Regions from separate parts of the Streptomyces sp. AB3(2024) genome, predicted to be linked through region 2. Evidence: riboswitches for the same ligand, from Rfam matches in the RefSeq annotation. Region 2 holds a riboswitch; each other region holds the start of a gene.
The links. A riboswitch is a leader RNA that binds a small molecule or an ion and turns the genes downstream of it on or off. The one in region 2 is predicted to bind cobalamin.

Region 1 (3,262 bases), on a different contig from region 2:
CGTCCACGCTATCCGCCACCACTGACAGCGAGGCCGGACCCGGAACGTGGAAGCGAAACGCGAGTCCGATCCCCGCGCTCGCCCCGCCCGCCTCCGGGTCCCGGAGCGGCTGCGAATGCGCGACCTGTGGGGCGGAACCGGGGCCTGATCACCGCGCCGGGATACCCGGACCCGCTGCAACCCTGCCGACCCGCAGGCTGCACGCCGCGGCCTCGCCGAGGGCGCCGATGCCGGCACTTGCCGCCGACCGGACGCGATGCTCGGCGTATCCCATCGTGCTCGGCCCTCAGGGTCCGCAAGGGCCTGAAGGCCCGAACGGGACGGCCGGCGGGGACGGGCGCGACGCGGTCTCTGCGGTGAACACTGAGCGTGGCGGTGGAAACGGCCGAGCCGTGGCCGCGACCCGGCTCGAGGCGCACGCGCATTGCGCTGAGCAGGCTGCCCGGGCCTGGCCTGATGGGCAGGGCAGCGGCGACGCGACCCTTGACCGGCTCGCCAACGGGTATACGGCGACACAGAGGGACCGGGCGTTCCGGCAGTGCATGAGCGACGAGGGATGGCCGCAGTAGCAGCGCACCCCGACCCGTCGGCGGGTCCGGGATGTGGACCGCTGATGTCTGGCACCAGGCGCGCGGCGCCCCTCCCGTGGGGAGCCGGGGGGGGCGCCGGCCCGGGATGGTCCGGTGACAGCACCGTAGACCCGCAGGCGGGGCGACGGTAGGCATATGACAGGGGGGATTCCGGAACAGTGGAACGGTCAGGCCTCCAACAGCAGCGCTCTACAGGATTGTTCGGAGTGTCGCGATCCGGCTCGTCACCCTTCCCTGGGGGTCGCATCGGCGGCAGTCGCCTCAGTCGAGGTCGGAGCAGGCTCGGAAACAGTGTGGCAGCGGTCTGCGAAACCGCGGGTCGGGTCACAGGCGCGACTCCTGTCGTCCCCTGCCGTTCGTGCGTGGAGCGCGGTGGCGGCCGGCTGCGTTGGACCTGTGGACCCCCGTTCGGGGGAAAGGGGGCATCTGGCAGACTTGTGCGGGTTGTCCCAGGCGGCGCAGGACAGGAAACCGGTGTGAATCCGGTGCGGTCCCGCCACTGTGACCGGAGCTCCGCCCACCCGCGGGCCCCGGGAGTCAGACACTGACGCGCCGCCTCTTCACTTCGACCGGGGACGAGGATCCCCCGGAGAGGCCTCGCCATGTCGCGTTCCCGCGCAACCCTGCGCTCCATCGCCGCCCTCGCCTTCCTGGTTCCGCTCGCCGCGTGCGGCGGGCCGGCCGACGGACCCGCCGGTGCGGCCCGGCCCGGCCCCGGAGCGCGGCCCGCGCCCGGGTTCCCGTACACCGTCACCAACTGCGGTGTCACCAGCACCTACCAGGCCCCGCCCGAGCGGGCCGTCACCATGAACCAGCACGCCACCGAGATCATGCTGGCCCTCGGACTGCAGGACCGGATGGTCGGCACGGCCTACCTCGACGACTCCGTGCTCCCCGCCTACCGGCCCGCCTACGACAAGATCAAGGTGCTGGCCGGCGAATACCCCTCCAAGGAGGTGCTCCTCGGAGCCGACCCCGACTTCGTGTACGGCGGTTACGCCAGCGCCTTCGACAAGGGCCAGGGCCGGGACCGTGAAGGGCTCGCCCGGTCCGGCATCGGCTCCCGGCTGAGCGTGGAGTACTGCACCCGGGGCCCGGTCGGCCTCGCCCAGCTGAAGACCGAGATCACCGAGGTCGCCCGGACCTTCGGCGTGCCCGAACGCGGAGCGGCCCTCGTCGAGGACGAGCAGCGCCGCGTCGACGCCGTCACCGCACGTCTGAAGGACGCGCCGAGGCCGCCCGTCTTCGTCTACGACTCCGGCGAGGGCTCCGCCTTCACCTCGGGCGGCAAGGGCATCGGCAACGAGATCGTCACCCTCGCCGGAGGCACGAACGTCTTCGCCGACCTCGACGACACCTTCGGCGACGTGTCCTGGGAGAAGGTCATCGAGCGCAAGCCCGAGGTCGTCCTCATCTACGACTACGGCGGCACCACCGTGGAGTCCAAGAAGCAGCGCCTGCTCAACGACCCGGCGCTGGCTCAGGTTCCCGCCGTCAAGAACCGGCGGTTCGTCGTGCTGCCGCTCTCCTCCGCCGTGCTCGGCGTACGCGTCGCCGACGCCGTCGAGTCCCTGGGCCGCCAACTGCACCCCGACGCCGCGTGAGGCGCCGCCGGACCGCCGCCGTCCTCCTGATCCTCGCCGCCGTTCTGGCGGCCTCGGCGGTGGCCGGGCTCGCCCTGGGGCCCGTACGGATCGCCCCCGGCCGGGTCCTCGACCTCGTCCTGGCCGGACCGGACGCGCAGGGCGGAGCCTTCGCCTCCATCGTGTGGGACGTCCGCATGCCGCGCGTCCTGCTCGGCACGGTCGTCGGCGCCGGACTCGCCGTCGCCGGCGCGGTGCTCCAGGCCCTCGTGCGCAACCCGCTCGCCGACCCCTTCCTGCTCGGCGCCTCCTCGGGCGCCTCCGCGGGGGCCGTGCTCGTCATCGTCTTCGGTACGGCCGCCGGCGCGGGCGCCGCAGGGGTCGCGGGCGGGGCCGGGGTGCCGCTCGCCGCGTTCGCCGGGTCGATGGCCGCGCTCGTCACCGTCTACGCCCTGGCCCGGAGGGGCGGCACCATGACCACCGGCCGGCTGATCCTGGCCGGAGTCGCCGTGCAGTACGTGCTCTCCGCCCTGACCAGCCTGGTGCTCGTACTGTCCGCGAGCCCCGACCAGATGCGCTCGGTGCTGTTCTGGACGCTGGGCGGCCTGGGCGGGGCCCGCTGGGACGAACTGGCCCTGCCCGCGGCCGCGCTGTTCGTCGGGACCGGTGTGCTCGTCACCCTGGCCCGGCCCCTGGACCTGCTGCTCGCGGGGGAGGAGGGCGCGCACACCCTCGGGCTGGACACCGGCCGGTTCCGGGCCGCCGCGTTCGTGCTCACCTCCCTCGTCATCGGGGTGCTGGTGGCCTCCAGCGGGGCGATCGGCTTCGTCGGGCTGATGGTTCCGCACGCCGCCCGGATGGTGGTGGGAGCCGGGCACCGGGCGCTGCTGCCCGTCGCCGCGCTGGGCGGGGCCGTGTTCCTGACGCTGGCCGACCTGTTGGCCCGTACGGCGGCCGCGCCCGAGGAGATACCGGTCGGCGTGGTCACCGCTCTGGTGGGAGGGCCGTTCTTCCTGTGGATGCTGCGCAGGTCCGGCCGCGGCGAGGGGGTGGTGGGCGGATGACGGGGGGTTCGGTGGAACTCACCGT
Region 2 (3,262 bases):
TACAGGTCGCGGGCGGGCATGGTCTTGCGGGCCAGGCCCGACGCCTCGGCCTTGCGGTAGGCGGCGTCGAACTCGTCGCCCCAAAGGTCCACCAGTTCGGGGACGTCGGCCGGGGAGAACAGCGACCAGTCGGCGTCGGCGTTGACGCGGCGCATGAACTCGTCCGGCACCCAGTGGGCCAGGTTCAGGTTGTGGGTGCGGCGCTGGTCCTCACCGGTGTTGTCGCGGAGCTCCAGGAACTCCTCGATGTCCGCGTGCCAGGTCTCCAGGTAGACGGCGGCGGCGCCCTTGCGGCGGCCGCCCTGGTTCACGGCGGCGACGGAGGCGTCGAGGGTCTTCAGGAACGGCACGATGCCGTTGGAGTGGCCGTTGGTGCCGCGGATCAGGGAGCCGCGGGCCCGGATGCGGGAGTACGACAGGCCGATGCCGCCGGCGTGCTTGGAGAGGCGGGCGACCTGGTGGTAGCGGTCGTAGATCGAGTCCAGCTCGTCCAGCGGGGAGTCCAGCAGGTAGCAGGAGGACATCTGCGGGTGGCGGGTGCCGGAGTTGAAGAGCGTGGGGGAGGACGGCAGGTAGTCCAGGCGGCTCATCAGCCGGTAGAGGGAGGCGACTTCCTCGACGGCCTGGACGGTGTCGTTCTCGGCGAGGCCGCAGGCCACGCGCAGCATGAAGTACTGCGGGGTCTCGATCACCTGACGGGTGATCGGGTGGCGCAGCAGGTAGCGGCTGTGCAGGGTGCGCAGGCCGAAGAAGCCGAAGCGGTCGTCCGCGCCCTCGGCGAGCGCGTGCTCGACCAGGGAGTTCAGACGGGCCGCGTGGAGGGCGACGAACTCGGCGGTGCGGTCCGCGATCAGGCCCTCGCGGTGGCCGACGGCGACGGACTCGGCGAAGGAGCCCGAGCCCTGGCCCGCGGCCTCGTCGGCGACGGCCAGCGTCAGCAGGCGGGCGGCGAGGCGGGAGTACGCCGGGTCCTCGGAGATCAGGCCCGCGGAGGCCTCGGTGGCCAGCCCCCGCAGCTCGGCCTCGTCCGCGACGGCGCTGCGCCCGCGCAGGGCGGCGGCGGCGACCCGGCCCGGGTCGGTGTCGGGGAGGTCGACGGTCAGCTCGGTGAGAGTACGCAGCAGCGCGGCCCCCGGGCCTTCGGTGGTGTCGCCAGAAGTGGACTCGGCGCGCGGTGCAGAAGGCGCGATGGTCACGGCGGGAGCTCTCCCTCGCTCGGCCCGGTCATCGGCGGGGGCGCGGGCGGGCGCATGCGGGCGCACGGGAAGGCGCGACGTGCCGCACGGCGTCCACCGGCCCAACCGCGAGGCCCGGACGTGTCTCTACCCGGTTCGGTCGATCCGGGCGCGCTGCCGGCAGGTCCTCGGACTTGCGGAATGCACCAATGGGTGCACGTCATACCGTTGCGGGACAGTTCCGGATTCACACCGGATTCCCCTGCGGCGACAGCGAGGATGAGCATACATGTGGGGGCGCCCCGATGCGTGACCCCCCACATGTTGTGTCGGCACCTTGCTGAGCGTGGTGTTACAGCTCCAGCCGGTACGTGAGCAGGGTCAGCGCGGGGATCGGCGCCCAGTCCCGCTCCGGAGTGCGTACGAATCCCAGGCGGGCGTAGATCCGCTGGGCGCCGAGCATGGCGGGCTGGGTGGACAGCACCAGCGCCGACACCCCGTCCAGGGCCCGCGCCCGGTCGACGCAGGCCCGCACCAGCGCCTCCCCGACCCCCGCCCCGCGCGCCTCGGCGGCCACGGCCAGCATCCGGAACTCGGCCTCGCCGGGGCCCGCGATGTCGGCGAGGGGGCTCCCGGGTGCGGCGAACGTCACTCCTCCGAGCACCTCGTGGTCCCGCGCGGCGACGATCACCTCCCCGTGTCCGGCCCGGCCGGCGACGTCCCGCAGGACGTTCAGGTAGTGGTCGTCCTCGTTCGGGTCGAGCAGACCGTCCCCGGTGTAGGCCCGGCCGGTGATCTCCCCGAGCCGCTCGTACTCGACGGGCAGCGCCGCCCTGATCTCGATGTCCATGCCGTCGAGTGTGCGCCACGCGTGACGGTGCCCGGCGCTATCGTCGAACCGGCACCGTCGAGGAAGGCGAGCGAGGCCTGACCGTGATGACCGACCGGCCCCACATGACGCCCGAAGTGTTCGAACACCTCGCCCGGATGGCAGCCCGTGAGGAAGAGGGGCTGCGACTGGAATTCATCGGTGGGGTGCTGAGGAGCAGGGCGATGACGGACGGGGACCACGGGCGGATCATCCAGTGGTTGACGCGGATCTGCATCCAGCACCACCCGGGGCTCCGGCTGCACCCGGGGCAGGGAATCAAGGCGGAGCGGTACCGGCAGGGCCGTGCCATTCCGGACGGCGTACTGGCGCACGAGGACGCGTTCGTCGGGCAGGGTGACTGGGTGGACCCGGGCCCGATCCTGATGGCCGTCGAGGTGACCTCGTGGAACTCCGGCACCGAGCGGCGAGACCGGATCGAGAAGCCGCGCGCCTACGCGGAGACCGGCATCTCCGTCTACCTGCTCGTCGATCGGCTCAAATGCCGGCTTCTCGTCCACAGTGACCCGGACGGCGCCCGCTACGAGACCGTACGTACGGTGCCGTTCGGCAGGGAAGTCCGGCTCCCGGACCCCGTAGGCATCACCCTGGACACCGAGCCCCTCAAGGACTGGGTGCGCTGACCCGCGGTGCGTGAAGGGCTCCGCCGGTAACCGGCGGAGCCCTTCACGCGTGGTCAGCAGCAGCGGAAGCCCTCGCGGGGGTCCGCCTCGCGGGCGTCGGTGCGGGCCCGCTCGAAGGCGCGCCGGGTCATGACCTCGGCGTCCGGGTCGTGGGAGCGGGCGTGGGCGACGTACCGGTCGTACGCGGCCTCCCCGGAGAACTCCCGGACGTAGAACCGCGCCTTGGCCAGCGCCGCGCGGACCCCGCTCATGCCACGGGCTCCTTGACCCGGCCGCCGCCCGAGTCGAGGCCGGCCGCCGCGAGCTCGGCCTTCTCCTCGGCGGAGGCCAGCAGGCCGGCCGGGGCGACGATCTTCGATTCGGTCCACGGCACCTCGGAGAGCCGTACGGAGTCCGGGTCGGCGACGGCCTTGAGGCAGGTCCGGGCCGCGTCGGCCAGCACGATCAGGATCAGGACGGCGAACAGCACCGACAGGACGCCGTCGACCGTGGCGTTGGTGACCACGGTGTGCATGTCGTCCATGCTCTTGGCGGGCGGCAGCACCTTCCCCGCGTCGATGCCGGTCTGGTACTTG
Region 3 (3,262 bases), on a different contig from region 2:
CGTCTCCCAGCTGGTCTACGACGGGTCCGGCAAGCCCGTCCCGCTGGCCGGGAAGTACTTCCTGGAGATCCGCCTGCACCCCGCCGCCGGTCACGACGACGCGGGGCAGAACGTCTACCAGGGCCCCAAGCTCCAGAAGATCTCCCTCAGCAAGCTCAAGGGCCTCGCCCTGACCGGCGACTACGAGGGGTACGTGACCTTCGGCGCCGCCTTCGACACCAAGCCCGCCTTCACCACCTCGGTCCTCCACTCGCCCGAGCGGTACGTGGTGGACGTCGCGCACCCGAACACCTGCTGAACCCGGCGGCCCGGCCCGGGACGCCGCACCGCTAGCGGTGTTCCGGGTTCGGGAAGTCGAAGCGGCAGCCCGCGTCCCACAGGGAGCGCTGGTTGCCGTGTGCGGGGATGCCGCCCGCGCGCTTGAGGAGGGCGGCGAGGTGCATGAGGTTCCAGGACATGAAGGCCGTGTTGCGGTTGGTGAAGTCGTTGTCGGGGCCGCCTGATCCGGGATCCAGGTAGGAGGGTCCGGGGCCGGCCTCGCCGATCCAGCCCGCGTCGGCCTGGGGCGGAATGGCGTAGCCCAGGTGCTGGAGGCTGTAGAGGACGTTCATGGCGCAGTGTTTGACGCCGTCCTCGTTGCCGGTGATCAGCGCTCCGCCGACCCGCCCGTAGTAGGCGTACTGGCCGCGGTCGTTGAGCAGGGAGGAGCAGGCGTAGAGCCGCTCGATGACCTGCTTCATGACGGAGCTGTTGTCGCCGAGCCAGATCGGCCCGCAGAGCACGAGGATGTCGGCGTCCATGATCTGGCTGTAGAGGACCGGCCACTGGTCGCTCTCCCAGCCGTGCTCGGTCATGTCCGGCCAGACCCCGGTCGCGATGTCGTGGTCGACGGCCCGCACCAGTGAGGTCCGGGCGCCGGCCGCCTCCATGACGGCACGGCTCTTCACGATCAGGCCCTCGGTGTTGCTGGTCTCGGGCGAGCGCTTGAGGGTGCAGTTGACGTAGACGGCGGAGAGGTCCGAATAGTCGAAGCCCTGGGTGTCGGCAGCCATGCGCCCCACCCTTCCCGGGGCCGGCGGGGGCCGCCAGCGGACCGCGTCCGTCCGGGCCGCGCCGGGTGACGCCCGTACCGGATCCGGCCACCCGAACGGCCGAATCGAGGCGGGTTGTTACCGGTCCGCCCCGGCGACTAGGGTCAGCTGGCCTTGGTGTTCGGGAAACCGGTGGGAAACCGGTGCGGCCCTCGCCACTGTGATCGGGAAGTCCGGCTCTACTCCTGCGGGAAGCCACTGGGCCCGCGCGGGAGACCGCACGGCCCCGGGAAGGCGGAGCCAGGGCATCAGTACCCGTGAGCCAGGAGACCGGCCGGGGCGCGTCGTCCATCCACGAGGTGCTGGAGAGGTCTCTCTACCCATGCATATAGCCGAGGGGTTCCTGCCCCCCTTGCACGCGGTCGCCTGGGGCGCCGCGTCCGCCCCGTTCGTCGTCCACGGAGTCCGCGCCCTCACCCGCGAGGTGAAGGCCCATCCGGAGAGCACGCTGCTGCTCGGGGCCTCGGGGGCGTTCACCTTCGTCCTGTCCGCGCTCAAGATCCCCTCGGTGACGGGCAGCTGCTCTCACCCGACCGGTACCGGGCTCGGCGCCATCCTCTTCCGGCCCCCCATCATGGCGGTGCTCGGCACGATCACCCTGCTGTTCCAGGCCCTGCTGCTGGCGCACGGCGGGCTCACCACCCTCGGTGCCAATGTCTTCTCCATGGCCATCGCCGGACCCTGGGCCGGCTACGCCGTCTACCGGCTGCTGCGGAAGTCCGGTGCGCCGCTGATGGTGACCGTCTTCCTGGGGGCCTTCTTCGCCGACCTCGTCACCTACTGCGTGACCTCCGTCCAGCTGGCGCTGGCCTTCCCGGACCCGGGCAGCGGCTTCCCGGGCGCGCTGGAGAAGTTCGCGGGGATCTTCGCCCTGACGCAGATCCCGCTCGCGGTCAGCGAGGGGCTGCTGACTGTGCTCGTGATGCGCCTGCTGATGCAGTCCAGCAGGTCGGACCTGGTCCGGCTCGGGGTCGCGAAGCTGACCGGCGCGGCCGGCGCGCAGCAGGGGGCGGCGGTCCGATGACCCGCAACGCGAAGATCAACACCCTGCTGCTGTTCCTGGTGGCCGCCCTGGCCGTGCTCCCGCTCGCGCTGGGGCTCGGCGACGGCAGGGAGGAGCCGTTCGCGGGCGCCGACGCGCAGGCGGAGTCGGCCATCACCGAGCTGAAGCCCGACTACGAGCCCTGGTTCTCGCCGCTGTACGAACCCCCGTCCGGGGAGATCGAGTCGGCGCTGTTCGCCCTCCAGGCGGCGCTCGGCGCGGGCGTGCTCGCGTACTACTTCGGCGTGCGCAAGGGTCGCCGGCAGGGCCTCGCCCAGGCGGCCGCGGCCTCCGCGGCCCCGGGCGGGCCCGCCACCGGGTCCGCCACCACGACCGTGGCGGAGTCGTAAGCGGTGCTGCCGATCGACGTGGCGGCGCACGGCAGCCGCTGGCGGCGCCGTCACCCCCTGGAGAAGGCCCTGCTGGGACTCGGCCTGACCGTCACCGCCGTGTGCCTGCCGCCCTGGCCCGGCGGGCCGCTGGTCGCCGCGGCGACCCTGGCCGTGCTGCTCGGCCCGGCCGGCGTGGCGGGGCGGCAGCTGTGGCGGGCCTTCCGGGTGCCGCTCGGCTTCTGCGTGACCGGGGCGCTGCCGCTGCTGGTGTCGCTGGGCGGGCCCGCCGGATTCGTCTCCCTGGCGCCGGACGGACCCCGGCACGCCGGGGAGCTGCTGCTGCGCACCTCGGCGGCCTCGCTCGGCGTGCTCCTGTTCGCGTTCACCACCCCCGTCTCGGACGTACTGCCACGTCTGGTGCGGGCGGGGGTGCCCGCCCCCGTGGTGGACGTGGCCCTCGTGATGTACCGGATCGGCTTCCTGCTGCTGGACTCGATGGCGCAGGTCCGCCGGGCGCAGGCGGCCCGGCTCGGGCAGAGCGGCCGGGCGGCGGTGTGGCGTTCCCTGGCCGGGCTCGCGGCGACCTCCTTCGTCCGGGCCTTCGACCGCGCGGGCCGGCTCCAGGAGGGGCTGGCCGGGCGCGGCTACGACGGCGCGCTGCGGGTGCTCGTCCCGCGAGCGGCGCTGTCCTGGCGGTTCCTCGCGGCCACCGCCGCCCTGCTGACCGTCCTGGTCGCGGGGACCCTCGTACTGAAGGAGCTGTGGCTGTGACCGTGGTGGTGGAGCTGGCCGGGGCG

Region 1: another riboswitch for cobalamin. It lies ahead of ACEPPI_RS37155 (ABC transporter substrate-binding protein); the one in region 2 lies ahead of ACEPPI_RS13765 (ribonucleoside-diphosphate reductase subunit alpha).
Region 3: another riboswitch for cobalamin. It lies ahead of ACEPPI_RS01350 (energy-coupling factor ABC transporter permease); the one in region 2 lies ahead of ACEPPI_RS13765 (ribonucleoside-diphosphate reductase subunit alpha).

The regions. Positions count from the first base shown of each region.
Region 1 is NZ_JBGWAB010000176.1:1,230-4,491, reverse strand. It holds tRNA gene ACEPPI_RS37160 (tRNA-Arg) at 858-941, shown strand; cobalamin riboswitch at 1,015-1,158, shown strand; gene ACEPPI_RS37155 (ABC transporter substrate-binding protein) at 1,193-2,194, shown strand; gene ACEPPI_RS37150 (FecCD family ABC transporter permease) at 2,191-3,237, shown strand; gene ACEPPI_RS37145 (ABC transporter ATP-binding protein) at 3,234-3,262, shown strand, end outside.
Region 2 is NZ_JBGWAB010000025.1:69,511-72,772, reverse strand. It holds gene ACEPPI_RS13765 (ribonucleoside-diphosphate reductase subunit alpha) at 1-1,196, opposite strand, end outside; cobalamin riboswitch at 1,337-1,465, opposite strand; gene ACEPPI_RS13760 (GNAT family N-acetyltransferase) at 1,528-2,025, opposite strand; gene ACEPPI_RS13755 (Uma2 family endonuclease) at 2,103-2,687, shown strand; gene ACEPPI_RS13750 (YbdD/YjiX family protein) at 2,741-2,938, opposite strand; gene ACEPPI_RS13745 (carbon starvation CstA family protein) at 2,935-3,262, opposite strand, start outside.
Region 3 is NZ_JBGWAB010000002.1:89,791-93,052, forward strand. It holds gene ACEPPI_RS01340 (hypothetical protein) at 1-298, shown strand, start outside; gene ACEPPI_RS01345 (flavodoxin family protein) at 330-1,052, opposite strand; cobalamin riboswitch at 1,167-1,385, shown strand; gene ACEPPI_RS01350 (energy-coupling factor ABC transporter permease) at 1,414-2,115, shown strand; gene ACEPPI_RS01355 (energy-coupling factor ABC transporter substrate-binding protein) at 2,112-2,483, shown strand; gene cbiQ (cobalt ECF transporter T component CbiQ) at 2,487-3,236, shown strand; gene ACEPPI_RS01365 (energy-coupling factor ABC transporter ATP-binding protein) at 3,227-3,262, shown strand, end outside.